One region of the Desulfitobacterium sp. PCE1 genome, then DNA from elsewhere that is predicted to be linked to it. Evidence: a T-box and tRNA genes for the amino acid it is inferred to sense, from the RefSeq annotation. Region 1 holds a T-box; the other holds one or more tRNA genes.
The links. The T-box of region 1 lies ahead of tyrS (tyrosine--tRNA ligase). A T-box ahead of a tRNA ligase gene usually reads a tRNA of that ligase, here a tRNA-Tyr.

Region 1 (16,117 bases):
CCCAATGAATAATCATAGCTATCGATGATACTTGATTGACGCTTCAGCATCGAATCAATATTCGAGTAAATACTATCAATCTGGTTCGACTGGAGAGATGTCATATTCATAAATTGATCCCGGGTATTTTGAAGTTCGTCCTGTAAATTTCCTATCCGAGCCAGGGTCACCACCTGCAAAAGGATGAGCAGCGAAATTATAATAGGGATTATGTTTCTTTTCATTATTTACCTCCGTTGTTACACCTGTAAACTCTTCCCCTCTTTAATTCGACTCACCTTAGCGTCTCTCCTTTCTAATTCACCCTCCCAATTTAAAAAGGCCGGAAAGCAGGTCTCCAGGATTTTGCTTTCGGCGTTCACTCTATAAGCTACGCGGAGCAATCTAATCGCTCAAGACCTCCGCTGCGTCGGGTTCCCGCCCAAATCGCTCCTGCTCAATGGGCGGTTGGAAACGTCCTGTTTCCAACCCGACTCCGCTGCTGTCTTTTCGCGAAGATTGCTTATCCGCTCGCTTAAATCCGTTCTCTGCCTGAAATCAAAATCCTTGGGCAACTTTTTCCGTCTTCACCGGCACCGCTTGAGCGGCAGAGCCGGCTACTCCGAAGAAGGGTACAAAAGAGGGGCTGAAAGGGACCCGCCAGCGTAGCTTTACGCACAAGAGCGAACGGATTTAGCGCAGGGGTGGTCAGGTCAACGAAGCTTTCTTAACGTAGCGAGCCATGGTTCACATCAGGTATTACCCAGAGGTTTGGCAACGAAAGTGTCCGGTGGACAGTTTCGCTCAAGGCGGCACTCCCCAAAGCATACTCATCCGCCGCTGATGCTGTTAAGAAAGCGATTTGGCCAACCATAGAGCTATTGAGTGAGTGTTGTGCGTAAAGCTACGCGACCCGGACATCTTTTTTATCCTCTGCCGGCACACCGTCCAAAATCATGAAAATCTAATAGCAAAGGACCTGCCGCCCCACGTTTTCAAACGTCCTGGCGACAGGCCCTTCATCTTCCTCTAAGACAACCGATTCTTAAAATCTTCATAGCCAAAACGGCGAATCATTTTAAAACCTTCTTCTTCATTGTAGAGCATAATATTAGGCAAGTTCACTCCATTGAACATATTGTTCTTGACCATAGTGTAATGGGCCATATCGCAGAAGATGAGCTTGTCCCCAGGCTTTAAGGGTTCGGCAAAGGAATAGTCCCCGATCACATCTCCGGCCAGACAAGTATTGCCCCCAAACCGATAAGTATAGGGGTATTCCCCCGGTTCTCCCCCATTGATAATAGCCGGACGATAGGGCATCTCCAGGACATCAGGCATATGGCAGGCAGCGGAAGCATCGAGGATAGCAATCTTCATCCCATTATCCACAATATCCAGAACCTTGGAGACTAAGAACCCCGTATTTAAGGCAATGGCCTCTCCAGGCTCCAGATAGATCTCCACCCCGTACTTTTCCTTCAAATAAAGAATGCAGCGCACAAGGGTCTCAAGATCATAATCAGGACGAGTAATATGATGACCTCCGCCCAGATTCAGCCATTTCATCCTCTTGAGATGTTCACCGAACTTTTCTTCCACCACTTTGATCGTGCGTTCAAGAGTGTCCGAGTTCTGCTCGCAGAGAGTATGGAAATGCAATCCATCTATTCCCTCAAGCTCTTCGGGCTTAAAATTGGCCAGAGTCACTCCCAGCCTGGAATTCCGATAGCAGGGGTTATAGATGTCCGTGGCAATCTCCGAGTACTCCGGATTAACCCGAATTCCGCATTCAATTTTTCTGGGATGTTTTTTTACCTTATCCCTGAATTTGCGCCACTGATCAAAGGAGTTAAACACCATATGATCACAATACCCCAGAAGCTCGTCAAACTCCTCTTCGATATAGGCCGGTGAGTAGACATGAACTTCCTTGCCCATCTCTTCAAAGCCAAGTCGCGCCTCAAACAAGGAGCTGGCAGCGATGCCCTTTAGATATTGTCCTACCAAAGGAAACACGGCATGCATGGAGAATCCTTTCAAGGCCAACAGAATATTGCACCCTGTCCGGTCTTGAACGGATTGTAAAATCTCCAGATTTCTCCTCAGCAGCTTTTCATCCACAACATAACTGGGTGTGGGCAGTTCTTTTATATTCATGACTTTATTCCTCATCCAATAATGTGGGGGCAAAATCCTCTTTCCAAGGCAATCCGTACTTATTCAGGTCTTCCATAAAGGGATCGGGATCAAACTCTTCAATATTATAGACGCCAGGTTTTTTCCATTTTCCTTCCATAATCAACTTAGCGCCAATCATGGCCGGTACCCCGGTGGTATAAGAAATAGCCTGAGAGCCCACTTCAGCATAGCATTCCTGATGATCGCAAATATTGTAGACATAATAGGTTCGGGGCTGACCATCTTTAACTCCTTGGATAATGCAGCCGATATTGGTTTTGCCCTTGGTTCTCGGTCCCAGGGATGCCGGATCAGGCAGGACAGCCTTGAGGAATTGGAGGGGAATGATTTGCTGACCCTCAAACTCGATAGGCTCGATAGAAGTCATGCCCACATTTTCCAGGACCTTTAAATGGTTCAGATAATTATCGGAGAAGGTCATCCAGAAGCGGATCTGTTTGATTCCCTTAATATTTTGAGCTAAAGATTCCAGCTCTTCGTGATAGAGCAGGTAGATGTTCTTGGGCCCAATCTCCTCAAGATCATAGACCTTCTTCACGGAAAGGGGATCGGTTTCAATCCACTCTCCCTCTTTATAGTAACGACCCTTGGCGGTGATTTCCCGAATATTGATCTCCGGGTTAAAATTGGTGGCAAAAGGATAGCCATGATCTCCGCCATTGGCATCGACAATATCGATGGTATGAATCTCATCAAAATAGTGCTTTTGGGCATAGGCACAGAAAACACCCGTTACCCCGGGATCGAACCCACTTCCCAATAAAGCCGTTAACCCGGCTTGTTCAAATCTTTCCCTGTAGGCCCACTGCCATTTGTATTCGAACTTCGGGACATCGGGGGGTTCATAGTTGGCCGTGTCCACATAATGAACGCCGGTGGCCAGGCAGGCATCCATAATGGTCAGGTCCTGATAAGGAAGGGCTACATTGATCACCAGCTCCGGTTGAAACTCCTTAATGAGCCGGATGACTTCTACCGTTTGATCGGCATCAACCTGAGCGACCCTGACTTTAGTCCGGCTGCCGGTTAATCTATCTCTTATATCCTCGCATTTTTTCAGCGTCCGGCTCGCAATGCAAATTTCCTCAAACACTTCAGGAACTTGACAGCATTTATGTGCGACCACATTGGCCACACCACCGGCCCCAATAATCAAGGCTTTTCCCATGTTAAGACCTCCCATTAAATAAATTCACAAAGATGATTATAAAGAATGTCGAAGATATTATCAACAAGATTTAATATCACTTAGGGCTTCTATCCATCCGATATTTCCCCTCATATTCCAAATGTTCTTTAAACAACTTTTTCCGAAACACAAACATAAGGATGCCTATAATAATGAGGATCAAAGAAAAGGCTTGAGATACCCGCAATCCCGGAATCAGGTAGAGACTATCTGTGCGCAGTCCTTCTATCCAAAATCTCCCCAACCCATACCCCATGAAATAGGTGGCTAAAAGCTGCCCTGTGAATTTTGTTCTCTTTCGAAAATAGATGAGGACGGCAAAAATACATAGATTCCACATGCTCTCGTAGAAAAAAGTGGCTTGATGCCATTCTCCTAACCTTTCAATAAACACAGCATAGGGAAAAAACTGCAGGTTAGGATTTGTGACAAGGTTACCAAAAGCCTCTTGGTTAACAAAATTACCCCAGCGCCCAATGGCTTGTCCTAAGATTAAACTGGGCACTACAATATCAGTCAACCTGAGTAACGGAAAGCGGTTTATTTTCGCAAAGATCAGAGCACCGATAAAACCGCCTATAACCCCACCGTAAATTGCCAGCCCACCTTCGCGAATAGCAAAGATTCGCATAGGATTATCCACATAGTTCGCCCATTCAAAAATGACATAATAGGCCCTGGCACCAATGATGGCCAAGGGCAAAACAATAATCAAAAAGTCAAAAATCATCTCCCCTTTTATTCCCTGCCGCTCTGCTTCCCGACCGGCTAACCATACTCCAATGATGATACCAAAGGCGATAATTGCTCCATACCAAGCAATGTCCAGTCCTTCGATCCCAAATAGATTTTGAACTAAAAAACGATTCGTCATCAGTGTTCACCTTTCTGTGATTCTTTAACATTGCATGTCGTTAACATCGATAGAATGTCCCTCCCAAAAGTGTACCACAACACTATTTTTCACACAAACAACAAAAATCCTCTGCCGGTTTAATTTCAGCAGAGGATCTCGATATTTACTTTACATTATTCTCTATCCACTCATCAAATTTCTTGAGAGTCTCTTCATAAGTCTTTTGACAAATCTCAGGGAGTTCTCCTCCCCAAATCTTCTTCGCCTGTTCGTAGCCTTCGATTACAGCATCCTTCATCGCTTGGGCCTTGCTGGGATCTCCACCTGTTAAGGCTATAGCAAAGGAAAACACCCTCTCTGAGGTCTGTTTTACTCCCCAATATCCATCCTCAGAAATCTCTTCCCGGGCTTTGGCCGCCGTTTCAGGATCTACCTCTACTTTCCCTTCACGCAGAAGTTGGTAAATATCTGTCGCATCGTTAAATTTATAACCTTGCTTTAAGAGGAGCTGCTCCACAAGACTTCTTAAATTCTCAGTACGCCGATCCACTTCAGCTTTTAGCCGGGCGATGGTCTCCGTATCTTGGGAATAGGTCTTCCCAAGAGTATTATCTGTCCCCGAATTGCCAGGTTCATATACAGCAGCCGCGGAATCCACAGGGAGCTTACCTGCTTCTTGGCCGGGTTGAGTAGGGCTTTTCTCTGACCTTGAGGAATAGTCTGCATTATTATAATAAGCCCCTGCCGATGATAGTCGGTTCACTTCCATAAGGCACCCTCCAAATCTTTCTGTACTTTCCTATTAATACCGTACTTACTTTATATATCGACGGGGCTGAAAAAAATCTTTAGGTTTTTTGCCCACTCTTCTGAGGCATCCACATCACTCATAACGCAAAGCTTCAACAGGACTCATCTTAGCCGCTTTGCGCGCCGGGTAAAGACCGAAAAAGAGCCCAATCGTAGTGGAAAAGGCAAAAGCAATGACAATGGTCATGGGGGATATTGCCGGTGGAATCTTAGCCAGCCCAGCGGCAAGGACACCGCCGCCGATACCGAGCAAAGCACCGACCGCCCCGCCTATAGAACAAATGACGACTGCTTCAATGAGAAATTGGATCATAATATCCTTATATTTGGCCCCTAAAGCCTTGCGAATGCCGATTTCTCTTGTCCGCTCAGTCACTGAGACCAGCATGATATTCATTACCCCGATCCCTCCTACCAAAAGGGAGATGGCAGCGATGGAACCAATCACCAGCTGCAAAATGGTCATGATGGTATCAATCTGTTCCACATCTTGCTGCAGACTGTAAGCTTGATAGCTATTCTCCGTATGGTGACGGCTGTTCAGGATCTTTTTAGCCTGGTTCATAGCACTTTCAGTTTTATCTTTACTCACGGCACTGGCTTCTATATAAGGAACATAATCGATATTAACCATGTTTTGCAAAGCGGAATAAGGGATATACACAGAAGAAGGCTGATTGGGTCCTCCCATCAAGAAGCTTTCATCCCGCTGAGTTATTCCGATGACCGTATAGGAGGTACCAAAGATATTGATTTGTTTTTTCAGAGCTTCTCCCCTGCCAAAAAGGTCTTCGGCCAGTTTGCTGTCAATGACGACTACCCTTCTCCCACCTTTTTCATCCTCTTCGGAGAGAAACCGGCCTTTATCCAGCTTAATATTTCTAATATGCTTATACTCAGGCCAAACCCCATAAGTATAGACCCGTTTGCTTTTTCTTTCATACTGGGCGGCAAAAGACCAGGAATCCGCCGGGGAAACATATTGAATATCGGTCGCTACATTCTTGATTACTTCTAAATCCTGAACCGTTATCATATCGCTTTGGGTAAGAGGGGATTGTTCATCGCTGCGGGGATAAACAGTAAACAAATTGGTGCCGATCTTTTCCAGAGAAGACATAATAGCTGCCTGACCCACCTGCCCAATGGCCACGACCGTAATGACAGCCGCCACCCCGATAATAATACCCAGCATAGTCAAGGCTGAGCGCATTTTATTGGCTCTGATCCCTTCGAAAGCTACCTGGATGCATTCTTTAAAATTCATACCGGCCCCTCCTCCATAGCAGGGAGCCCGGCCAGAATATCCCTGGCCTGAACCGGTTCTTCCACCGATTCATCTTCCATGAGCAGGCCATCCCGGAATTTAAGAATTCTCTGGGTATGCTGGGCGATTTCAGGTTCGTGGGTGACCAGGACAATGGTCACTCCCTGCTGATTGAGCTCCTGAAAAATAGCCATCACTTCTTCTCCCGAACGGGTGTCGAGATTGCCGGTGGGTTCATCCGCCATAATAATGGCCGGATTGTTCACCAAAGCCCGGGCAATGGCTACCCGTTGTCTCTGTCCTCCGGATATTTCTGTGGGGCGATGAGCAGCCCATTTGGCCAGACCGACTTTTGTCAGCGCCTCGAAAGCCTTGTCTTTTCTTTCCTTTTCCCCAATTCCGGCATAAATCATCGGCAGCTCAACATTGCGCAAGCAGGATATTCTCGGTAAAAGATTAAACGTCTGAAAGACAAACCCAATCTTAAGATTGCGGACCCCGGCCAAGTCATTCTCCTCCATATGGGAAACATCAAGGCCATCCAGAATATATTGCCCTTCGGTGGGCGTGTCCAGGCAGCCTAAGATATTCATTAATGTAGATTTTCCTGAACCCGAAGGGCCCATAATTGCTACAAAACTACCGGCAGATATATGGAAGGTAACCCCTTTCAAGGCCGTAACGGCAATTTTCTCTGTATGGTAAACTTTAACTAAGTTAGTTGCTTTGAGCATTAACGATCACCTGCACTCCGTCCTTGATTTTCTCATCGGGGTTCAGGATGACCTTTTCTCCCACTTCGAGACCGGAGACAATCTCCATGAACAGTTCATTGCTTAAGCCTGTCTGCACTTCTCTTTCTGTAACTATTCCATCCTGTCCGACGACATAGACTAGTTCTCGTCCATCGTCTTCAACCACCGCTTCTAAAGGAACCAGCAAAGCTTGCTCTTTTTGATGCAGTATAAATTTAAGATTAACATTAAAGCCAGGTTTTAATGGACTTTCCCCTTCAGTAGCAGGGACACTTATTTTGATTTTCACTTGAGTTTGTTCACCTTGAGCCGTTGACACCACCTCAGCCGTAGGCGCAATGGTTTCAACACTGCCGATCAAGGGCTCACTCAGCAGGCCGCTATTGGTTATTTCCACCCTATCCCCTATTGTAAGTTGGGCGGCATCCACCTCATTAATACCTGTTTCGATGAGAAGATCAGCTGGATTACCGATTTGAGTCAGTAGGGTTCCAGATTCAACTTCCTGGCCCTCCTTGACCGCTAAATTCAAGACAGTTCCATCATAAGGGCTAAGTATAGTAGCTTTCTGCAATTTCTCCTGGGCTTTCCGATAGAGCACTTCGGCTTGCTCCAGCTGGGCTTTGAGCAGGGGTAGATTAGCCTCTTGTTCTACTACTAATTTCTCTTCGGCCTCAGTCACCTTTTGCTCAGCCTCCTCTAATTCCTTAAGGCTGGCCGCTCCGCTTTCCATAAGAATTTTCGTATTGTCATAATCCTTTTGCGCCAAATCATAGGCTTGTTGAAGCAGTCTGATATTCGATTCACTATTGATTATTTTAGCCTTGAGCTCCTTGCATTCCAGCCCTTTTTGAGATGCTTCCACACTCAGAGTGCTGGTATCCATCACTAAAACAGCCTGACTTTTGCTTACTTTGTCCCCATGCTTGACCAGGACTTCTTGAACCTTAGTTTTGCTTTCGGCCTTAAATTCAGCCAGATCTTTGACTTCCAGTTTGCCGTTGGCAAAAACATTCTGCTCGAAGCTTTTTTGAACAGCCTCGGCAGTATTAACAGGAATCAAGCCGCCTTGCCGACTCAAGAACTGCGAGGCAATCACTAGCCCGCCAAGTAAGATAAGGGCTGCTATTAATTTCTTGCGGTGCCTCCGAAAAAATGAACCTTTTTTGCCACTAAACCTTTGGGCACTGGGATCTGAATGAACATTGTTTGGAATACTGGTATCTGGTTGCATACTCTCCTCCTGATATCTTACCTTTCTATAATTTACCAAGGTATCAATATGTCCATTATAGCAAGTAATTCCTAATAAACTTATAAAGAAACTATTAATTTTTTATTAGTTTTAAAAAGAGTATTTCTAAAAATCGTTGTTTGCCTATTATTTCCTAAGAGTTTTGCCTTCTCAAAACTAATTTAATATCTAGACCTATTTATCTTTACATAGACTTTTAGTAGAATAAATAAATAGATATTTACCATCAATCCTATATTAAGAATGAGCTGGGAGAAAAACATGGATATTATTATCAGGGAAAATTATAAACTAATGAGCAAATATGCCGCAGAAATCATTGCGGGTTATGTTCGATCCAAGCCGGATTGTGTGCTTGGACTGGCAACAGGAAGTACCCCCATCGGCACCTATCAGGAGCTGGTCAGAATGCACAGGGAAGAGGGTCTTGATTTTTCTCAAGTCAAAACCTTTAATCTCGATGAGTACCTTGGGGCAGGAATTGATCTGGAAAAGGCCTACCCTATGGATCAAAGCTATGCCCGATTCATGCACGAGGAACTATTGAAGAATATTAATATTAAAAAGGAAAATATACACATACCCGATGGCCGAACCAAAGACCCGAAAAAGTTTTGTATATGGTATGAAGAAGAAATTAAAAAGGCCGGCGGTATTGACCTGCAGCTTTTGGGACTTGGTGGTGACGGGCATTGGGGCTTTAATGAACCTGGGTCATCCCTTGGTTCCAGAACGAGGGTCGTGGTATTAACACAACAGACTCTGGATGATAACTATGAAGCGTTCTACAAAAAAGCCAATATCGAACGCAGTGAGATGCCTCATTTTGCCATTACCATGGGCATCGGAACCATATTGGAAGCAAGGAATATTTTAATGATCGTCAATGGCGCCAGAAAAGCTGATATGGTTGCCAAATGTCTGGAAGGTCCCATTACATCCCAGATCACCGCATCGGCTATACAACTGCACGGCGGCGAGATCTCCGTCGTGCTTGATGAAGGGGCGGCTTCGAAATTATTGCACACTGATCATTACCGCCATGTAGAAAGCATTAAGCGTCAATATGGACTGTAAAGCCTTAATTTTTAAAAGAACTCTTCTCTCTCATCGGTTGTATAAAAAAGTTGCTTCATTTCTTTATCGTTGATTGAATCTCTGTATGCCAGGAGCCGCTTCCTGGCATTTTCTCTGTCTATACAAGCCCTCTCCTTCAAAACGGCTAATTTCTCAGGTATCCCGCGATCGGCAACCCTATTTTTGACCTCAGCAAACAGTGCATGGTTCCCACATAAAAATTTCCCTTCCTCCAGAACCTTTGCCGCGATCATGGATTCAAATCCTTCAAATGCCAATTGTCTCTCAACTACGGAAAGATCTTTGATAACATAATCTATTTCTTCTTTATAACTGGGATGTTTAAGTAAATAAAACTTCCACTCATAGATGGTAGAATCAAGATCTTTAATAATTTCTTCAGACAAATCTTTATAAATAATTACAATATCGAGATCTGACCCCTTGACCATTTTCCCTGTAGAAAATTCAGGTCTTGGTTCAAGATGGGCCATATCATAGGCCACATCCCCCGAAATAATAAAACATGTTTTTTCCTGAATACTTTGAGAGTCCTGTTGGGATGCTATGATTTTTTCCATGATATCCTTCGCAACTTCAAATTTATTTTTACTGATCTTCTTGATGGATTGATGGATATGGTCCGCCTTTGCATGAGCTTCCTCAGACTGTTCCTTCAAACTGACAACCGTATAGTTATAAAATTCTCTGATTATGGAGGGGGAAAGCCGGGCAAAACCTTCCACATGTTTATCCAGCCTTAGATACCTTGTTCCAATCGTGCTTAAAATAATATCGGCACACTGATTACACTCCTCCCAGAGATCAAAAATAGTTATCGCGGTTTTTTCATGGATTTCTTTGCCTGTTAGAGGTCCATGAACTTCAAGCAAACGAATAAGATTCTCCATTCTCAAAATCCTTTCAGCCATATTTTAATAAGGATTTTCCTTAATGATCCCCATTTTATTTTATGCTTTTTATCCTCTAATGTAAGGCCTTCCCTCTCCGTTTTTCAATGTTATTCCTATTTGCACTCCATAAATTTCCTGATTATTTGTCCTGAAATCGGGCAAATTAGAATTACTGGTTCAAGCCTCAAAAATCTAAACTACAAAACATCTTGGGAGGTAATCAATCATGGCAAAGTACAATTTACCAGTAGACAAAAACACGGTAGCATCTCAATTCAATGTTAACTTAGGTCCAGAGGCCACTTCCCGTCAAAATGGTTCCGTCGGAGGAGAAATGGTTCGCCGTACATTTGAAAGTTTTGGTAAAAGATAATCATTGTTGCATATAAAAGTTAACATTTAAGTTTTACATTTGTTAAAAAGAGCCTTGTTACATGAAACAGCCCTGTTCTATTAGAACAGAGCTGTTTTTTATTACATAAATTTTTTGTCCACTTTTATCTCCTTGCCCAGCTGTTTGCACAAATCAGAATTATTACTGATTAACCCTTGACAATTTTCCCTTGCTTTACTACAATATATCCTAATTTAATATCTGCATAACGAAGACTTGCAGGACTTCCTGCATTTCGGAGTATAAGAGCAAAAGCTGTGATAAGAACAAGTAGTAACCCGTACCGCAAACAGAAAGTTGCCGGATGATGAGAGGCGCTTGGCAGGCTGGTTATGAATACCTCTTTGAGCTTCACACCGAACGTTTTTAGTAGGCTGTGACGGTTTCCTGCACACGTTATAGTGCTAGAGTATCACCCATATTTATGGCGTACTCGAAAAGGCGGACAATGCGAGTTGTTCGTAAATGTAAGGTGGTAACACGGGAGCACACTCTCGTCCTTCTGGAAATGAAGGGCGGGAGTTTTTTTATTTCCCAATCTTATAGACCTTGCTTGTATTAAATAATATTTTAATCTTCAAGGAGAGTCAGCCAATGAAAACTGTAGAAGAACAATTTCGGATCATCACCAAAGGGGTCAGTATGCTGGTCAATGAGGAAGAGCTGAAAAACAAACTGGCGGAGTCCCTCAAAAACAACCGTCCCTTAATCATCAAACTGGGGCTCGACCCAAGCGCACCGGATATTCACCTAGGTCATGCCGTGGTACTGCGCAAAATCAAACAGATGCAGGACCTTGGTCACGAAGCCGTGATCATTATCGGTGATTTTACCGGAAAGATCGGCGACCCATCCGGCAAAGCGAAAGGCCGCAATGCCCTATCCGATGAACAGGTAAAGGAAAATGCCAAGACCTATTTCGAGCAGATTTTCAAAGTACTGGACAAGAAGAAAACCACAGTCCGCTATAATAGCGAGTGGCTTAGTCAACTGAATTTCGAGGATGTTCTTAAGCTTGCTGCCACAACCACAGTGGCCAGAATGATGGAACGGGATGATTTCCAAAAGCGGTTCAGCAACAATGTCCCTATCGGCATCCATGAATTCTTCTATCCTTTAATGCAGGCCTACGATTCGGTGGCTCTGAAAGCAGATATGGAGCTGGGGGGCACGGACCAGACCTTTAACATCCTGATGGGCAGAACTCTGCAGAAAGCCATGGGACAGCCTCAACAGATCGCCATGTTTATGCCCCTTCTGGAAGGATTGGACGGCGTGGAGAAAATGAGCAAGAGCCTCGGGAACTATATCGGGGTCTATGAGCCCGCCCTAGTGATGTTCAAAAAAGTCATGGAAGTTCCCGATGAACTCATTCTGAAATACTTTGAGCTGGCAACGGATGAACACCCGGACCGCATCGAAGCTTTCCGAAGGGAGCTGGCTCAGGGCAAAAATCCTCGCGATGTCAAATATGTTTTGGCGGAGATCATTACCCGGCTGTACCATACTGAGCAGGAGGTTATCCAGGCCAAGACGTTCTATGATGCTGCCTTCAGCAAAAAGGCTATTCCCGATCAGCTCCCTGAGCTTGGAGTGAAGACCCAAAGCCGGCTGATTGAGCTTATCCCCCTGCTTGTACAAAAGGGTTTTGCCACCAGCAACGGAGAATTCAGACGCTTGGTTCAGCAAGGGGGAGTACAGCTTAATCAGGAGAAGATTGAGGATTTGGATAGAGTTCTAGCCGACGGCGATGTTTTAAAAATCGGTAAAAAACGCTTTGTCAAAATTGTGTATGACATGATTCAACCCGCTGATAATCCGGCATTTCACAAGTAACCTCCAGATTCATTCCTTCCAGCACTCTGATTACCTGTTTGCGCTTATCGACCACATAGGCCCCTTCCTCAATCTTATAGACATCTATATCCGGAGCCGCAGGAGGCTCCTTTCTTGTAAGGGATACTCCGAGCAGTTGATTGCCGCCCCCTGCCAGATACCAAAGAGGGATATCATCTGTACTGTTGCCCGCAGCCAGGCAGATCTCCACATTCGGCAGTACCAGACGGGCCATAGCTGTTATCAGGGCACTATCCCAGGGTGAACAGCGGGGTCTGTCCTTATAGGGAGTTCCCGGAAAGGGCATAAAACGGGACAAACGCAGCTGATAAAGCTTTTCAAACTGTTTCATGAAGAACAAATGCTCAATTCTGTCCTCGTCGGTTTCTCCAAGTCCAAGGAGCATCATGGAGCGGCTTGGTATATCCACTTCCTCACAACATTGCAGTAGTTCACGCCGCCGTTCCAAACTATCTCCGGGTTTGGCTGCGGCAAAAACCTCCGGGGCATTGCATTCCAGAGAGCTGGTAATGCTGTCTATCCCCAGTTTCTTTAATTCCAGGATGGTCTCTTTCCGAAAAGACGGCCCCAGATTGATTTCCAGCTTTAATCCCGAACGTGCTTTAATCTTGCGCACAAGCTCCAACAGCTGTTCATCATAGCCTTCATCCAGATCGGTTCCGCCGCTGATATGGAATTGCTGAATTCCCATCTTCTCCATGGCTTCTTCAGCCAGTTTTCGGTCCCGGCTTGAGGGCCGGGCCCCCAGGGCCAGATTCGCCACCCTTCCCATCTGCACGATCTCTGCCGCTTCATATGGAAAAGCTACAGTGGTAGCCTGGGGAACATAAGCCATCAGCTCCGCCCGCTTTTTAGGGGGAATTTTATTTAAATCCAGTCCGTTCAGGGTAATCCTGCCCCTTTTCATTTTATGGAGAGAAAGGATGCACCTGAGCAGCGTTGTTTTCCCGGTTCCGTTAGGCCCCAGCAGACAGAGGATGTCATGACTGTTCAGCTCAAAGGAAATATCTTTAAGGATGATTCGCTCGGGCTGGTAATAAAAGCTTAGTTCTTTGACACTCAGCATCAGGACCACCCCTTTTTCACTCTGGACAGGAGCAGGACAAAGACGGGAGTCCCCACCATAGCGGTCAGTACGCCAAGGGGAAGTTCGACTCCCTCCACACCGCGGATAATATTATCGATGATCAGCAGGAAGATTCCCCCGATAAAAAAGGAAGCGGCAACCAATTTGGAGTAGTTGGCACCGGTAAGCATCCGGGCAATATGAGGTACAACCATGCCGATCCAGCCGATAATCCCGCAGATGCTGACCGAACAAACGGTCATCAGGGTGGAGCTGCAGACCACAATCAATTTGACCAGGGGCACATTGACCCCCATGGTGGCCGCCTCATCTTCTCCGGCAGCCAGAGCATTGATCTGATGGCGGAACAGGAAGATGAGGGCCATGGAGAGCAGCATAGCCGGCAACATGAGCAGAACATCCTGATTAGCCCCCTTGCCCAGTCCCCCCATCAGCCAGAACGTAATGGCCGGCAATTGGTTCTCCGTATCGGCTAAGGTCTTGACAATCGAAAGCAGGGACTGGAACAGACTGGAGACAACAATCCCGCCCAGGATCAGGATCGTAATCGTCTGCTTCCCAAAGACATAAGCGATCACATAAGCGGCCACCACGGCAATCATCCCAAAGGTAAATGCCGGGGTCTGAATCTGCCACCATGATCCATCGTTGATCATGGCCAAGGCCGCCCCGAAACCTGCCCCTGCCGACACTCCCAAAAGGTCCGGAGAGACCATGGGATTTTTAAATAGGGTCTGGTAAGAAGCACCGGAAACGGACAGGGCCCCTCCCACCAGAATACCGAGGGCAATCCTGGGCAAGCGCACCTGGAGGACGACGGTTTCCAGGGTGCTATCCCAATACTGGGGGATCGGCAGGAATTTGGAGAGGATAATATCCAGAACCGTCTGGGGGGGAATCGGATACCGCCCGACCAGAAAGGAGGCGAAAAACAGTACCACCGTCAAAGCGAGCAGCACCATGATTTTCACTGCGAAATACTCACTGTTTGTGTGCTTCAAGATTGATTCTCCTCTATCACTGAATGAAGTCTCGTTCAAAGATGCTCAGACCCGCAAATCAGCTCCACTTCAACCTCTTCCCCGGCTTGATATTCGTAAATACCGATGGGTGCGATCAAAAGAGCGTCCATTTGCAGCAGAGAATCGGGTAGGTTTCGGTCCCAGCCCATGGGAGTTGCTTCATAGCCCCCTTCTTTCCTATCCAAAATCAACCTGAAATAAAATTCATAATCCGGCCGCTTATGAAGGGGCTCAGTTAAACGGACTTTAAGCTTCGGCCGCCGGGGGCCGTCAGCCCATAATTATGATGGATCAGACCGGATACACACCAGTCCATGGCCAGAAAGGTGGCAAAAGTAGGTCCGGGCATATTGATCACCGGTTTCCCACCGATCATAGCAATACCCACCGGCCTGCCGGGAATAGCCCTGATACCGTGCCGGAAAAGATCGGCCTTTTTCTCAAGGAGAGCGGTATTGAAGTCCTCAGCGCCTTTGGAGGATCCGCCATTGATCAAAACCAAATCCGCAACGTTCAATGCCTTATCCAGGGCTTCCGCCAATTCCTCAGGTTTATCCTTGATGATCGGATAACAGGTCACCTCCGCTCCCCATTGCCGCAGCAAGGCACTTACCATCAGACTGTTGCTCTCGATGGTTTGACCGCGCTCCGGTTTGATTCCTGCATGGATCAGCTCACTCCCGGTGGGTATATAAATGACTTGAGGCTTTCTGATAACTTCCAGATGATAAATTCCGCCCAGAGCCAGCATAGTCAGATGCAAAGGGGTCAGCCTGACATGAGCTTCCACAATCAGGTCCCCCTGAGGAATCGCTGTCCCTGCCGCTCCTACACAATCCCCTTTTTTAAAGGTAAGACCCTTAGCCAATGCCAGTCGGCCCTCGCTGTCATAGTAAATCTCCTCCACCGGGATGACCGTATCGTACTCATCAGGAAAATCATCCCCGGTATCCGCCTGAACATAGTCAACACCTTTCACCCAGCCTGAAGTATCCGGCAGGCCGTTGCTAAAATCATTGGAGCGGACCGCGATTCCAGGCACCGAATAACAGCTCCAAAGCCTCTGCTCGGGTGACAGGTAAATGCTTTTTTTCACTCATATCTGTATCTCCTTTTCGCTTAGCTTTATTTTTCATTTAATCGCTCCAACTTAATATGGTCTTTTCAAATTCCTCGCCGATGAAAAGGGGCATATCCTGCCAATGAAGGAGGCTGGATATCGCCGGATGGGGAAGGCTATAACCCTTAAGCCCGGCTGCGGCAGGAAGGCCGAGAATCAAGGGATCAGCGATCATCCTGGTATAAATGCCGCTTCTGAGAAACTTAATCAGCTGTTTCTCGCTTTTCAGGAGGAGATCCCCAGGCAATGCCAATTCCGGCTCCAGGCCAAAAAAACTGGCTACGGTAATGCTCTGCCCACAACCGGCTTGCCGGAGAGCGGCCCGAAGGGAAT
Region 2 (16,117 bases), 950 kb from region 1:
TCCGTATTGTCCACGTCCACCGGATTGACGAACGAACTTACCTTCAGCTTTAACAGCACGGCGAATGGTTTCTTTGTAAGCAACCTGAGGACGTCCAACATTGCACTCGACTTTGAATTCACGCTGCAAACGGTCAACGATGATTTCCAGGTGAAGCTCACCCATTCCTTCGATGATGGTTTGTCCGCTGTCTTGGTCGGTATGCATTTTAAAGGTAGGATCCTCTTCAGCCAAACGTGCCAGAGCTGTGCCCATCTTCTCCTGATCTGCTTTCGTCTTAGGCTCAATGGCCACGTTGATAACAGGATCAGGGAATTGCATGGATTCGAGAATAATAGGGGCTTTATCATCACAGAGGGTATCCCCTGTGGTGGTGTCTTTCAAGCCCACTGCAGCTGCAATATCTCCTGCATAGACTTCGGGAGTTTCTTCCCGGTGGTTCGCATGCATTTGGAGGATACGGCCGATTCTCTCCCGTTTGCCTTTGGTTGAGTTATAAACATAGGATCCCGAATTCAGGACTCCCGAGTATACCCGGAAAAATGCCAATTTACCCACGTAAGGGTCAGCCATGATCTTAAAGGCCAAGGCAGAGAACGGTTCTGTGTCGCTGGAATGACGCTCATCAGCTTCACCGGTCTCCGGATGCACCCCTTTAATATTCGGTACATCAGTTGGGGCTGGCATATACTCTACAACCGCATCAAGTAGTGGTTGCACCCCTTTATTCTTGAACGAAGAGCCGCAGACCACTGGGATAAACTTCAGCCCAATTGTTCCTTTACGGATTCCATTACGAATCTCTTCTTCGGTCAGTTCTTCACCTTCGAGATATTTCATCATGAGTTCTTCATCTGTATCAGCAACTGCTTCCAGAAGTTTCTCACGATATTCATTGGCTTTGTCGACTAAGTCTCCGGGGATATCGGCAACGTCACTGGCGGTGCCTAAATCGTCCGTATAGATTCTAGCCGTCATGGTCACGAGGTCGATGATTCCTTTGAAATTCTCCTCAGAACCAATAGGTAGTTGGATGGGTACTGGGTTAGCACCTAACCTGTCAGCAATCATAGATACTCCCCGGAAGAAATCGGCACCCAAACGGTCCATTTTGTTGATATAAGCGATACGGGGTACTCCGTACTTGTCCGCCTGCCGCCATACTGTTTCAGATTGAGGCTCAACACCGCCGACAGAACAGAAAACTGCTACAGCGCCGTCGAGTACACGCAAACTGCGCTCTACCTCGACTGTAAAGTCCACGTGCCCTGGTGTATCAATAATGTTAATCCGGTGATTTTTCCATTGACAAGTTGTCGCTGCAGAAGTAATGGTGATACCACGTTCTTGCTCTTGGACCATCCAGTCCATAGTAGCTGCACCGTCATGAGTTTCCCCGATTTTATGAACACGCCCAGTGTAGAACAAAATACGCTCGGTCGTGGTCGTTTTACCCGCATCAATATGGGCCATGATCCCGATATTCCGCGTTTTCTCTAATGGAATTTGCCTTGCCACTGATAATCCCCCTTTCTGCCGTAGTCATTCCCCATTGTGGATGATTTTAAGCATATGCTTTGATCATCCTACCAACGGTAATGCGCAAAAGCCTTATTGGCTTCGGCCATCTTATGCGTGTCTTCTTTTTTCTTAATAGAGCCGCCGGTGCTATTGGCTGCATCCATCAACTCACCTGCGATCTTCTCTTCCATGGTCTTTTCGCTGCGTTTGCGGGCATAGCTCACAATCCAGCGCAATCCCAAAGTTTGACGACGATCGGTGCGAACTTCGATGGGTACTTGGTAGTTAGCACCACCGACCCGGCGTGCTTTTACCTCCAACACAGGCATGACATTCTTGAGAGCGGTTTCGAACACTTCAATAGGATCCTTACCGGTCTTCTCGCGAATGATATCAAATGCATTATAGCAAATGGATTCTGCAGTACCTTTTTTACCGTCCAACATAATTTGGTTGATAAATTTGGTCAACACCCGGTTCTTATAGATGGGATCCGGCAGAATCTCACGTTTAGCAATATAACCTTTACGTGGCAAATCATTTCCCTCCTTTACAGCGCAATTCGTATTCCCCTCGTTTCATACGGCTTACTTCCCTTTCTTAGGACGTTTGGCACCGTACTTGGAACGAGCTTGCATCCGTTTCTGAACACCTTGAGTATCAAGGGCTCCACGAACGATGTGGTAACGAACACCCGGAAGGTCTTTAACACGGCCACCGCGAACAAGGACAACACTGTGCTCTTGCAGGTTGTGCCCGATGCCTGGGATGTATGATGATACTTCAATCGTATTGGTTAAACGCACACGGGCAACTTTACGGAGAGCAGAGTTCGGCTTCTTTGGAGTTGTCGTGTAAACCCTGGTGCAAACCCCACGCTTTTGAGGTGATCCTCCAGAGGCGAATTGTTTACGTTGTAAAGAGTTATAGCCCCATTGCATAGCTGGAGCTGTTGATTTCTTTGCAATCTTAGAACGGCCATTGCGAATTAATTGATTAATCGTCGGCATAACTACACCTCCTTCCCAAGAGAGAACATATCAAAGGAATTGCTTGCTTCAGCATAAAGCAAGCAATCCCCAAAACCAACACATTTCGGAGCTTCCTTGTCTATTCGGATAACAGGGCTGCTACGGCAGCACCGACTTCAATTCCACAGGCTTTCCCCAGTTCAATCATGTTCTGAACTTCCTGGACTTGAATCCCTTTGTTCCGACACTGTTCAAGAATGGGACGAACCACATGGCTTTCCGCATCCTTTGCTACATAGACTCGGAGTAAACTCTCTTTTTCCAGAGCCCGCAGAGTTTGCTTTACTCCAACGGTTCTGTTTTTCGATTTTTTTAAGGCTTCATCAAGCATTAAGATGCTTTCCTCCTCAAGATTAGCGGTGATTTGTGAAGAAACACCATATTTTTCCCAAAACCGTTAAATCACACTATAGTATTTTATCATTACGAATTTACAGTGTCAAGATTTTCAACTTGTTCTTCATCAAGATTAATAACTTTTACATTCCGATAACGGGACATTCCCGTACCCGCCGGTATAAGTTTCCCGATGATGACGTTTTCCTTGAGCCCCAAGAGAGGATCCACTTTTCCTTTGATGGCTGCTTCCGTAAGAACACGGGTAGTTTCCTGGAAGGATGCCGCAGAAAGGAAGGAATCCGTTGCCAAGGAGGCTTTGGTGATTCCCAGAAGTACCGGGCGTGCTACCGCAGGTTCTCCACCCGCAGCAATGACTTTGGTATTCTCTTCTTCGAAATCAAAGACATCAATCAAACCGCCGGGCAAGAGGCTGGTATCTCCGGCTTCTTCCACTTTAACTTTACGAAGCATCTGACGAACCATAACTTCGATGTGTTTATCGTTAATATCCACACCCTGCAGACGGTAAACCCGTTGAACTTCGCCCAAAAGATAAACCTGGACGCCGCGGATTCCCTTAACCTTGAGCATATCATGAGGATTGATGCTCCCTTCGGTAAGTTCATCTCCGGCTTCAATCCGGTCACCTTCCCGAACCTTCAAACGGGAGCCATATGGGATAGTGTATGTCATACGCTCTTCATTGTCACCGGTGACATCCACTTCACGACGGCCTTTGACTTCGCGAATTGCGACGATACCGTCGTTTTCCGAGATGATGGCTTGACCTTTGGGTTTACGGGCTTCAAAAAGCTCTTCAACACGGGGCAAACCTTGGGTGATATCGTCCCCGGCTACACCGCCGGTATGGAAGGTACGCATAGTCAACTGAGTTCCCGGCTCACCGATGGATTGGGCAGCGATGATTCCGACGGCTTCTCCCATCTCCACATGATGACCTGTCGCCAGGTTGCGTCCGTAGCACTTACGGCATACCCCATAGCGGGTTTTACAGGTGAGTACGGAACGAATGGTGACTTTATCATAAACAGCGGCGATCTCCTGAGCTTGTTCCTCCGTAATCTCGTTATCGGCGGTAGCCAGGATTTCTCCTGTCTCAGGATGCTTTAGGTCTTCCAAGAGGAAGCGGCCCACGAGGCGTTCTTCCAGCTTCTCGATGACCTCCGGGCCATCCTTGACATCATCCACGGTAATTCCTTGGGTGGTGCCGCAGTCTTCGTCCCGGACGATGACATCTTGAGATACGTCTACAAGACGACGGGTGAGGTAACCGGAGTCAGCGGTCCGTAGAGCCGTATCGGCCAACCCTTTCCGTGCTCCATGGGAGGAGATGAAGTATTCCAAAACAGTGAGTCCCTCACGGAAATTGGCTTTAATGGGTAACTCAATGGTTCGTCCCGAAGGATCCGCCATAAGTCCCCGCATACCAGCCAGCTGACGGAGCTGTTGAATATTACCCCGAGCACCGGAGGTGGCCATCATGTATACCGGATTGAATTTATCCAAGGAATACATCAGGGCTTTGGTCACGGTGTCCGTAGCTTTCGTCCAGATATCGATTACCTTCTCATACCGTTCCTCATCGGTAATCAAACCACGACGGAATTGCTGCTCGGTTTTGTTGACCATACCATCGGCGTCAGCAAGAATCTTTTTCTTTTCTTCAGGTACTGTAATATCAGCAAGTCCAACGGTCATCCCGGCGCGGGTGGAGTATTTAAAACCTAAACTCTTGATTCCATCCAAAAGCTGGGCCGTTGCTTTATAGCCGCCGAGGCGATAGCATTTGGCCACCACATTATTAAGAACCTTCTTCCCAGCCACTTCGTTGATATACCCTACCTCCGGCGGGATAACTGAGTTAAAGATGAGACGGCCAATCGTGGTTTCCAAAAGTTCTCCGCTGGGCTGGCGAACTTTAATCATCGCTTGGAGGTTTGCCTGCTTGGTCTCATAGGCTAGAACCGCTTCATCTCGATTCTTAAAGATCTTACCTTCCCCAAGTGCTCCCGGACGTTCCATGGTCAGGTAGTAAGAACCTAAAACCATGTCCTGAGTGGGTGAAGCGACGGGACGACCGTCTTTTGGGTTCAGAATATTATGAGCGGAGAGCATCAAAAGTCTTGCTTCTGCCTGAGCTTCTGCGGAAAGAGGGACGTGAACAGCCATTTGGTCTCCGTCGAAGTCCGCATTGTAAGCAGTACAGACCAGCGGATGAATCTGCAGGGCACGTCCTTCAACCAAGATGGGTTCAAAGGCTTGAATTCCTAAGCGGTGAAGGGTTGGAGCACGGTTCAGGAGCACGGGATGCTCGGTGATCACTTCTTCAAGAACGTCCCAGACCTCGGAACGAACCCGTTCCACCATCCGCTTAGCGCTCTTGATATTATGGGCATGGCCTTCTTTAACCAGCTTTTTCATGACGAAAGGTTTAAAGAGCTCCAAAGCCATTTCCTTAGGCAGTCCACATTGATGAAGCCTTAGATTCGGTCCCACCACGATAACGGAACGGCCGGAGTAGTCAACCCGTTTTCCCAGAAGGTTTTGGCGGAAGCGTCCTTGCTTTCCTTTGAGCATATCGCTTAGGGATTTCAAGGGACGATTGCCGGGGCCGGTAACGGGACGTCCCCGACGGCCATTATCGATCAGCGCATCCACAGCTTCTTGCAGCATCCGTTTTTCATTGCGAACAATGATATCCGGCGCCCCCAGGTCCAAAAGACGCTTGAGACGGTTGTTTCTATTGATTACCCGGCGGTAAAGGTCGTTGAGGTCGGAGGTGGCAAACCGTCCTCCATCCAGCTGTACCATGGGGCGGAGCTCCGGTGGAATGACGGGAACGACGTCCATAATCATCCAATCGGGACGGTTTCCTGATTCTTTGAAGGCTTCCACTACTTCCAGGCGGCGGATGGCCCGGATTTTCCTTTGGCCGGAGACCTCCTTCAGCTCAACCCGGAGTTCGTCATTAAGCTTATCCAGGTCCATTTCCTCAAGAAGAATCTTAATGGCTTCGGCACCCATGCTGGCTTTGAAGCGGTTTCCGTATTTATCACGGTATTCACGGTATTCGGTTTCCGTGAGAAGTTGTTTTTTCATTAAAGAGGTATCCCCAGCATCGGTAACGATGTAGGATACGAAATAGAGGACCTTTTCCAAGGAGCGGGGAGACATATCTAAAAGAAGTCCCATCCGGCTGGGAATACCCTTGAAGTACCAGATGTGGGAGACAGGAGCGGCCAGCTCAATATGGCCCATGCGCTCTCTACGCACCTTGGAACGGGTGACTTCTACACCGCAGCGGTCGCAGACAATCCCCTTATAGCGAACCCGCTTGTATTTGCCGCAATGACACTCCCAATCACGGGTTGGTCCAAAGATTTTTTCACAAAAGAGTCCTTCCCGCTCAGGCTTTAGGGTTCTATAGTTGATAGTTTCAGGCTTCCTAACTTCTCCATGAGACCACTCACGGATCATCGTCGGAGAAGCCAAACCAATACGCATCCGGTCAAAGTTGTTGACGTCTAGCACGGTTCTCTCTCCTTTCACCCGGGTCTATTCCATATCGTCTTCATCAAAGGTCATGGGTTCTTCATCGATCACTTCTTCTTCCTCTTCGAAGAATTCCTCGTCCTCACCTTCAGCGGTTTCATGAGCCGCCGGAGCCGGGAGCTCTTCATGAAGATCGATGCCAAGCTCTTTTGCCGTCTCGGTCACATCCTCATCGATCTCGCGGATTTCGATCTCTTCATCGTTTTCGGAGAGAACACGAACATCAAGTCCTAAGCTTTGCAACTCTTTGATGAGAACCTTAAAGGATTCTGGAACTCCCGGTTCAGGGATATTTTCACCTTTAACGATAGCTTCATAAGTCTTAACCCGTCCGACCACGTCGTCGGACTTGACGGTAAGAATCTCCTGGAGAGTATAGGCTGCTCCATAAGCCTCCAGAGCCCAAACCTCCATCTCTCCGAAACGCTGACCGCCGAATTGAGCTTTACCGCCCAAGGGCTGCTGAGTAACCAAGCTGTAGGGTCCGGTAGACCGGGCATGAATCTTGTCATCCACTAGATGGTGGAGCTTCAGGAAGTACATATACCCGACGGTAATCTTATTGTCGAAGGGTTCCCCCGTTCGTCCATCGTAAAGTATGGTTTTGCCTGTCTCAGGAAGTCCGGCTTGTTTGAGGGTCGCAAAGACATCATCTTCCTGTGCTCCGTCAAAGACCGGTGTTGCCAAACGAAGCCCAAGGGCTTTCGCCGCCCAGCCCAAGTGAGTCTCCATAACCTGACCGATATTCATCCGGGAGGGAACACCCAGGGGGTTCAGGACAATTTCCACAGGAGTACCATCAGGCAGGAAGGGCATATCCTCCTGCTTCATGATGCGAGAGATAACCCCTTTGTTTCCGTGGCGTCCGGCCATTTTATCCCCCACGGAGATCTTCCGTTTCTGAGCGATATAGACCCGTACCAATTCGTTGACTCCAGGAGCCAGCTCATCTCCGTTTTCCCGGGTAAAGACCTTTACATCCACGATCTTACCAGCTTCTCCGTGAGGTACACGAAGGGAGGTATCCCGTACTTCACGAGCTTTTTCGCCGAAGATGGCTCTTAAGAGGCGCTCTTCTGCAGTAAGCTCCGTTTCACCTTTAGGGGTAACTTTTCCCACCAGGATATCCCCAGGGCGAACTTCCGCACCGATGCGGATAATTCCCCTCTCATCCAAATCCTTCAGCACATCTTCCCCTACGTTAGGAATATCCCGGGTGATTTCTTCCGGTCCCAGCTTGGTATCCCGAGCATCGGCTTCATACTCTTCAATATGGATGGAGGTATAGTAATCTTCTTTAACCAGCTTTTCGCTGATTAAGATAGCATCTTCGTAGTTATAACCTTCCCAGGTCATAAAAGCGATCAAAACGTTGCGGCCGAGAGCCAACTCACCATGATCTGTGGACGGACCATCGGCGATGATCTGACCCGCTTCGACTCGTTGGCCTTTCATGACGATAGGACGCTGATTGATGCAGGTTCCTTGGTTGGAGCGCAGGTACTTCAGGAGCTTATGCTTCTCTAAAGTTCCGCCATCATGGCGGATGATGATGTCGTCGGCTGTAGCCCGCTCCACGGTACCATCCTTAGTGGCTAAGACGCAGACCCCGGAGTCCTTAGCTGCCTTGTACTCCATCCCGGTTCCCACATAGGGAGCATCGGTACGCAAAAGGGGTACAGCTTGCCGCTGCATGTTAGCACCCATCAAGGCACGGTTGGCATCATCGTGCTCTAAGAAGGGAATTAAAGCCGTAGCGATGGAAACCATCTGCTTTGGAGAAACGTCCATATAATCAATTCGATCCGGTGCAACCAAAACGAAGTCCGGACCATGGCGCCCATCGATCTTTTCTTCAATAAAGCGCCCTTCATCTGTCAAGGGGGCATTAGCCTGAGCTACGACGAATTTCTCTTCTTCGTCAGCGGTCAGATAGTCGATCTGATCCGTAACCTGGCCGTTGATCACTTTGCGGTAGGGAGCTTCAATGAATCCGTAGGGATTAATCCGGCCATAGGTACTTAAAGAGCCGATCAAGCCGATGTTAGGTCCTTCAGGAGTTTCAATGGGGCACATGCGGCCATAGTGAGAGTGGTGAACGTCACGCACTTCGAAGCCGGCCCGTTCACGGCTTAATCCTCCAGGTCCCAAGGCACTGAGACGGCGTTTATGGGTCAGCTCAGCCAAAGGATTAGTCTGATCCATAAATTGGGATAGCTGACTGCTGCCGAAAAACTCTTTAATGGCCGCCACCACCGGACGGATATTAATCAGAACCTGTGGTGTGATGACATCCACATCTTGAATGGTCATCCGTTCACGGACCACCCGCTCCATACGGGATAAACCGATACGGAATTGGTTTTGCAGAAGTTCTCCTACGGAACGGAGGCGGCGATTGCCCAGATGGTCAATATCGTCCTTGTAGCCTTCTCCGCTCATGAGGGCCAGCATTTGCCGCAAGGAAGCCACGATATCTTCCTTAGTCAAATGATGAACATCGCTGGGAACATTCAGATTTAACTTTTTATTAAGTTTATAGCGACCAACCTTAGCCAGGTCATAACGCTTAGGATCAAAGAATAATGCTTCTAATAGAGAGCGTGCACTATCCACGGTGGGAGGCTCTCCCGGACGCAGACGTTTGTAGATCTCTACCAAAGCTTCCTCTGCAGATTCCGTATTATCCCGCTCCAAGGTAATCCGGATATGCTCGTTATCATCGAAAAGCTCGGCGATCTGCCCATTGGTAGCATAACCCAAAGCCCGAATCAACACGGTAGCCGGAAGTTTACGAGTTCTATCCACACGAACGAAAATATTATCATTAACATCCGTTTCAAACTCTAACCAAGCTCCACGGTTAGGGATAACCGTCGCTCCGAAGACCTTCTTTCCGCTGGGGTCGATGCTTTCGGAATAATAAACACCAGGAGAACGAACCAGCTGACTGACGATAACCCGTTCTGCTCCGTTAATAATGAAGGTTCCCTTAGTGGTCATCAAGGGAAAATCGCCCATGAAGACCTCCTGCTCCTTCACTTCCCCTGTCTCTTTATTAATGAGACGAACTTTAACTCGCAGAGGTGCCGCATACGTTACGTCGCGTTCCTTACACTCTTCCACATCGTATTTGGGCTCTCCTAAGCTATAGTCTATAAATTCCAATACGAGGTTGCCCGTGAAATCTTGAATCGGGGAAATATCTCTAAACATTTCCCTTAACCCTTCATCAAGAAACCACTGATAAGAGTTTTGCTGAATTTCGATTAGATTTGGCATGTCGAGAACTTCTCGAATTCTGGAATAGCTCCAGCGTTCCCGCGTCCCTACCTTAACAGGATAGAACATGTACGCTTCACCCCTCAAGTGTGATGTCCTCGCCCCGAGGATTGTATTATGACATAAACAGCCAAAAGCAAGGCCTCATTTGCAAAACCTCGCTTCGTTGTTTATGGAGATCCCTCTTTCATGATCGAATTAATCAAATGACAATCTCCCCATCGTCACCTTTAGTACTATCTGATAGAAAGTTTCTATCGATGTCCTAAGTTACTGTTTGGAATAGTCTGGATAATTCGTCCATTTTATGTACAGTAACAATTACTAAGGATACCAAGATTATCTTCTATTGTCAAGCAGAAATATTTCTTTTTTTGCAGTTTTATGTCCTTTATGAAAATTATTTTCAAATACTCCCTGTTGCTAAGTAGATTATATCAAAATTGTGTCCAAATAAAAAACCGTTTTCGCGCCGATAGGCTGAAAACGGTTTTCCAAATAGACTAAACTTATTTAACTTCGACAGTTGCACCAGCTTCAACGAGCTTAGCTTTGATAGCTTCTGCATCATCTTTGCTGACTTTTTCTTTAACAGGCTTTGGAGCGCCGTCAACCAGTTCTTTAGCTTCTTTCAAGCCAAGACCGGTGATTTCGCGAACAACTTTGATGACGTTGATTTTTCCAGCACCAGCGTTCATGAGGACAACATCGAATTCAGTTTGCTCTTCAGCAGCAGGAGCAGCGCCACCGGCAGCAGGAGCAGCAGCTACAGCTACAGGAGCAGCAGCGCTAACACCAAATTCTTCTTCGAAAGCTTTGACGAGCTCAGCAAGCTCGAGAACGGTTAAGCCTTTTACGGCTTCGAGAATTTCAGCAGTTTTAGACATTGAAATTTTCCTCCCTAATATCACTTTAAAATAATTTTTGTTTTTGAATCCATTATGGACATCATTATAATTCAGCTACGACGCCTTTGGGACCATCCCCCGCATCATAACCCGAACATCATGGTGCGAACCTCGCGCCATCGACTCTCGATTAAGCTTGAGCTTCTTTAATCTTACGCACTTCTTCCAAGGCATAACCCATTTTGCGGATCGGTCCTTGAAGCACGTTGGCCATGCCTGTGAGGGGTGCTTGCATTCCCCGCAGGACTTGAGCAAGGAGTACTTCGCGCGAAGGAAGTTCTGCAAGGGCTTTAACTCCCGCTGGATCAACCACTTTCCCTTCGACCACACCTGCTTTAATGGCAAAGGTCTTAGAGGTCTTAGAAAAATCGGATAATATTTTAGCTCCTGCAACCGGATCAGCACTGAAAGCGACGGCTGTAGGTCCTTCAAGAAAACCATCCAAACCTTCGATACCGACTTCATGAGCTGCACGACGAACCAAGGTATTTTTCAATACATGGTATTCGACACCGGCTTGACGCAGTTGGGCACGCAGTTGAGTTACTTGAGAAACGGTCAGGCCGCGATAATCAGCCAGTACGACCCCTGTGGAGTTTTGGAACTTTTCCTTAATCTCCGCAACCACTTGTGCTTTTTCTTCGATATTTGGCACTTAAGTCCACCTCCTTCCGAAATACCCACACTAGTAGAAAAACCTCCGCTTCGACTGCAGAGGTTAAGAAGGCCCAATATAACTTAAGGCTATCTTTCCAACCTCGGCAGGACATTAAGCTCTAAGAGCACCTGCTGTCTACAGTGGAAGGCTGTTCAATTCTAGTAGAGTATATCTTATCTATGCAAACCTGTCAAGAAATATTCCAGACACATTTTGGAATCCAATTAATTGGCTTTGACCGGGTTAATCCGCACTCCGGGTCCCATGGTCGAAGACACAGTGACGCTACGGATATACTGACCCTTAGCAGCAGCCGGCTTCGCTTTAACCAAGGTCTCAACAAGAACCTTATAGTTCTGATAGAGTTGTTCTTCGCTAAAGGATACCTTGCCGATTGGGGCATGAATGATACCGGCTTTGTCAGCACGATATTCAATCTTACCAGCTTTGATCTCTTTGACAGCTTTGGCTACATCAAAGGTAACTGTACCGGTCTTGGGGTTTGGCATAAGTCCCTTAGGACCGAGCACACGACCCAGTTTACCGACCATACCCATCATATCCGGTGTAGCTACAACCACATCGAAACCAAACCAACCTTGCTCGATTTTCGCGATCATATCTTCTGCGCCAACAAAATCTGCACCGGCAGCCTCAGCTTCTTTAGCTTTTTCGCCTTTAGCAAATACTAACACACTCCGGGTTTTACCGGTTCCGTTAGGAAGCACCAGGGCTCCACGGATTTGTTGGTCCGCATGACGGGTATCAATACCGAGCTTGAATGCTACTTCAACAGTTTCGTCAAACTTTGCCTTAGCGATCTTCTTAACGACTGCTAAAGCTTCCATAGGCTCATGAAGAGCTTCACGATCAAAAGCTTTAACTGCTTCTTGATAGTTTTTACCTACTTTGGCCATTCTTTAACCTCCTAGTGGTTCTTCGGGACGAGCCCTCCCACAAAAATCTTAACCTTCGACGATGGTGATTCCCATACTGCGTGCAGTACCTTCAACCATGCTCATAGCCGCTTCAATGCTTGCCGCATTGAGATCTTTCATCTTGGTTTCAGCAATCTCACGAACTTTAGCTTTGCTCACTTGAGCTACCTTTTTACGGTTAGGCTCTGAAGAACCTGAATTAATGTTCGCAGCTTTTTTCAACAAAACAGATGCCGGCGGAGTTTTGGTAATAAAGGTAAAGGAACGGTCCTCATAAACGGTAATTTCAACCGGAATAATCAATCCCGCTTGATCCTTTGTACGCTCGTTGTATTCTTTGCAGAAGGCCATAATGTTGACCCCGTGCTGACCAAGAGCTGGACCAACCGGAGGTGCCGGATTTGCTTTACCTGCGTTGATAGCTAATTTAACCAAACCAACGACTTTCTTTGCCATAGTTACACCTCCTTAATAGGGTAATTTACTGCTTAGTCGACTTTCTCGACCTGAGCAAAATCAAGTTCTACCGGAGTCTCCCGTCCAAACATGGACACAGAAACCCGCAGCTTCCCTTTATCTTCAAGGATTTCCCGAACAGAAGCGATGAAATCCTTAAAAGGACCTGATGTTACACGTACGTTTTGGCCCACGGTATAATCCACACGTGTGCGGACTTCTTCCACGCCCATTTGCTTTAAAATAGCTTGTACTTCATGATCCAGCAAAGGGATGGGCTTTGCCCCGGTGCCGACAAAACCTGTCACACCCGGAGTATTGCGCACCACATACCATGAATCGTCCGTCATATCCATTTCCACCAGAACATAGCCCGGGAAAACTTTACGCTTGGCGACCTTCTTCTTCCCATTTTTGATTTCAATCTCATCTTCCATGGGAACAAGAACACGGAAGATTTTATCTTCCATATTCATGGATTCTACGCGCTTTTCAAGATTGGTCTTCACCTTATTCTCATAACCGGAATAAGTGTGAATAACATACCAGTTCTTAGTCATATTTCGAACAGGAACCTCCAATACAAGGCCCCAAACTAACTTGCCGTACTTTCAGGGCAACCTGTTTGAGTACCTATCCGAGAATCTTGGTTATTAAAATACTTAATCCGCTGTCGACAATCCATAGCATGACAGATACAATAGCTACAGCGACGAGAACTACTCCTGTATAAGTCAAAAGCTGTTTGCGGTCCGGCCAGTGTACTTTTTTAAGTTCACTCCATACTCCCTTAAAGTACTCTGTCGACTTTTCTTTTGTAGGAGCATTCGTTTGCTTCTTAACTGCGCCCATCCAATCACATCCTTACAAGACTCTGAGCTACCATTACTGACAACGCAGCCCGGCGTACAGACTTTTTGGCAAATACGCAAAGAAATTTTGCCCAAACGCCAAGCTATGAATTACTTGGTTTCTTTGTGAGCTGTGTGGGACTTGCAAAACTTACAATACTTTTTAACTTCCAAACGATCTGGGTTATTTTTCTTATTTTTTATGGAAGCATAATTCCGGTTTTTACATTCGGTACAAGCTAAAGTAATGCCAACACGCATTCACGAACACCTCCCTGGGCACAACTAAAAATCCGCATTCAATCCATGCTCATAATACATTATCACATGTAATTTACCATGTCAAGAATTTGAAAAATTCAGTATGTAATATAGAAAAACCGCAAAGCTATTAGCCATGCGGTTTTTTGTCCTTGGTTGCGGGAGCCGGATTTGAACCGACGACCTTCGGGTTATGAGCCCGACGAGCTACCGCTGCTCCATCCCGCGACGTCAATCGAGATTCGAGGCACGAAGTTCACGATTCGAACTTCATTTCCTCTCAGATGGTTTCAATTTATTCCAGATCCACAGGATCCCGAATTTTGATAATGGTGGGCAGGAATGGATTCGAACCACCGTACCTTTCGGAACAGATTTACAGTCTGCCGCCTTTAACCACTCGGCCACCTACCCAAGTCACTCATTCATTATATACCAAAAGCTAAAAAAATACACCCTTTTTTATAAAAGAAATCTGCAGCTAATGGCTAGACCACAAAATGAAAAACCGACTTCATCAAGCCGGTAACATGATACTCTTTCTTTTTATTAACTTAATATCCTAGTCAAACACCGGTCATAGCAAAGCATAGCTTATCCATCACGACGTTCCAGGTAACGCTCAAGCTTTCTTTTTACTCTTTGGAGAGCATTGTCAATGGATTTTACATGCCTATGTAGGTCTACTGCAATCTCTTGATAGGATTTGCCTTCGAGGTAAGCCATCAGGACTTTCCACTCCAAGGAACTCAAGATCTCACCCATCTTTTCTTCGATATCATCGAATTCTTCCTGACTGATGATCAATTCCTCGGGGTCGGTTATTCTTGTTCCGGAGATCACATCCAGCAAGGTTCTATCCGAGTCTTCGTCATAGATAGGTTTATTTAAGGACACGTAGGAATTCAAAGGGATATGCTTTTGCCGGGTAGCTGTCTTAATGGCTGTAATAATCTGCCTTGTAATACACAGCTCAGCAAAGGCTCGGAACGAGGAGAGCTTATCACCACGGAAATCTCGAATCGCTTTGTAGAGCCCAATCATCCCTTCTTGGATAATATCTTCACGATCTGCTCCAATAAGGAAGTATGATCTTGCTTTTGCTCTGACAAAGTTCTTGTACTTATTAATTAAGTATTCCTGTGCTTCGGCATCACCGTTTTTGGCCAGCTCTACGACTTCTTCATCCACTATGACTTCATTCGTGTCGCACTCTTCCAACACTTCGAGTTGGGCGTTAAGTGTCAAAGCGATCCCTCCCGTATCATGGTGATGAAGATGTTGTAATGGATTATCGCTCTTGTCCGCAAGAACATACTCATTATACCTTGGAAAAAACGGAAGCGTCAAGGCGAAGTTTTAGAGGTTCTGTCGTCTCATGCACTCTACAAGCCGAGTTTGGGCTTTTGGACCCAGGTCTTCGCATTATAGGACCCGGTTACCCTATTTTTTAGGCAAGTTATTGATGTTTTTTATTTCCCCTCCGCTGACGAAGAACCTCGTACATTAGAATAGAACCCGCCACACTGGCATTTAATGAATTGATCTGTCCTCTCATGGGGAGGCTGACGATCTCGTCACAGGTCTCTTTGATCAGCCGGCTCAATCCCTTACCCTCACTTCCTATGACGATGACCCGTGCTCCTGTAAGGTCGGAGCCATAGACTTCCGTTCCTCCCGCTTCAGCCCCAGAGATCCAGCACCCTGCCTTTTGGAGATCCTTCAGGGTCTGAACCAGATTCCCTACCCGGGCTACCAGGACATGCTCCACAGCACCGGCTGAGGTCTTAGCTACAGTGGCGGTCAGGGAAACACTGCGCCGCTTTGGGATAATCACCCCATGGACACCTGCAGCATCGGCTGTCCGAATGAGGGCGCCTAGATTATGAGGATCTTCCACTTCATCCAAGACGAGGATAAAAGGATCCTCGCCTTTTTCTCCGGCCAGAGCGAGGATATCGTCCACTTCGGCATATTCCCGCGGGGCAACGTAGGCTAAGACTCCCTGATGCTTGGCTTTTTCGGTCAAACGGTCAAGGGCTGCTTTATCCACGAATTGAAAGGGAATCTTCTGGGCCCGGGCATGGCTGACCATGTCCTGGAAGCGGCCAGTCGTACCTTCCGATTGGAAAAGGAGCTTGTTGACAGGCTTGCCCGATTGGAGAAGTTCCCAAACGGCATTGCGGCCGTATACGATTTCGTCGGTCATAGATTAGGGTCATCCTTTCCTTTTTGCTTCTTCAGCGCCTTAATCCGGCCACAGCTCATGGCCCCTTCGTGGCAGATCCCTTGGGTAACG

Region 2: it has a tRNA-Tyr gene. The T-box ahead of tyrS (tyrosine--tRNA ligase) is inferred to sense a tRNA for this amino acid. The anticodon was not compared.

Annotation. Positions count from the first base shown of each region.
Region 1 is NZ_KB913023.1:1,352,925-1,369,041, reverse strand. It holds gene DESPCE1_RS0106770 (hypothetical protein) at 1-224, opposite strand, end outside; gene nspC (carboxynorspermidine decarboxylase) at 1,009-2,139, opposite strand; gene DESPCE1_RS0106755 (saccharopine dehydrogenase family protein) at 2,144-3,349, opposite strand; gene lgt (prolipoprotein diacylglyceryl transferase) at 3,426-4,244, opposite strand; gene DESPCE1_RS0106745 (hypothetical protein) at 4,390-4,995, opposite strand; gene DESPCE1_RS0106740 (ABC transporter permease) at 5,110-6,303, opposite strand; gene DESPCE1_RS0106735 (ABC transporter ATP-binding protein) at 6,300-7,037, opposite strand; gene DESPCE1_RS0106730 (efflux RND transporter periplasmic adaptor subunit) at 7,021-8,292, opposite strand; gene nagB (glucosamine-6-phosphate deaminase) at 8,575-9,390, shown strand; gene DESPCE1_RS0106720 (nucleotidyltransferase domain-containing protein) at 9,402-10,301, opposite strand; gene DESPCE1_RS0106715 (small, acid-soluble spore protein, alpha/beta type) at 10,531-10,677, shown strand; T-box leader at 10,947-11,203, shown strand; gene tyrS (tyrosine--tRNA ligase) at 11,293-12,534, shown strand; gene DESPCE1_RS22060 (ATP-binding cassette domain-containing protein) at 12,479-13,621, opposite strand; gene DESPCE1_RS0106700 (iron ABC transporter permease) at 13,621-14,682, opposite strand; gene DESPCE1_RS23665 (hypothetical protein) at 14,679-14,855, opposite strand; gene DESPCE1_RS21790 (molybdopterin-binding protein) at 14,900-15,760, opposite strand; gene DESPCE1_RS21785 (nitrogenase component 1) at 15,801-16,117, opposite strand, start outside.
Region 2 is NZ_KB913023.1:404,272-420,388, reverse strand. It holds gene fusA (elongation factor G) at 1-1,518, opposite strand, end outside; gene rpsG (30S ribosomal protein S7) at 1,587-2,057, opposite strand; gene rpsL (30S ribosomal protein S12) at 2,109-2,531, opposite strand; gene DESPCE1_RS0102065 (ribosomal L7Ae/L30e/S12e/Gadd45 family protein) at 2,632-2,883, opposite strand; gene rpoC (DNA-directed RNA polymerase subunit beta') at 2,976-6,443, opposite strand; gene rpoB (DNA-directed RNA polymerase subunit beta) at 6,468-9,815, opposite strand; gene rplL (50S ribosomal protein L7/L12) at 10,256-10,633, opposite strand; gene rplJ (50S ribosomal protein L10) at 10,785-11,309, opposite strand; ribosomal protein L10 leader region at 11,337-11,471, opposite strand; gene rplA (50S ribosomal protein L1) at 11,537-12,229, opposite strand; gene rplK (50S ribosomal protein L11) at 12,278-12,706, opposite strand; gene nusG (transcription termination/antitermination protein NusG) at 12,739-13,266, opposite strand; gene secE (preprotein translocase subunit SecE) at 13,340-13,558, opposite strand; gene rpmG (50S ribosomal protein L33) at 13,669-13,818, opposite strand; tRNA gene DESPCE1_RS0102015 (tRNA-Met) at 13,972-14,046, opposite strand; tRNA gene DESPCE1_RS0102010 (tRNA-Tyr) at 14,149-14,232, opposite strand; gene sigH (RNA polymerase sporulation sigma factor SigH) at 14,413-15,066, opposite strand; gene rlmB (23S rRNA (guanosine(2251)-2'-O)-methyltransferase RlmB) at 15,278-16,027, opposite strand; gene thyX (FAD-dependent thymidylate synthase) at 16,024-16,117, opposite strand, start outside.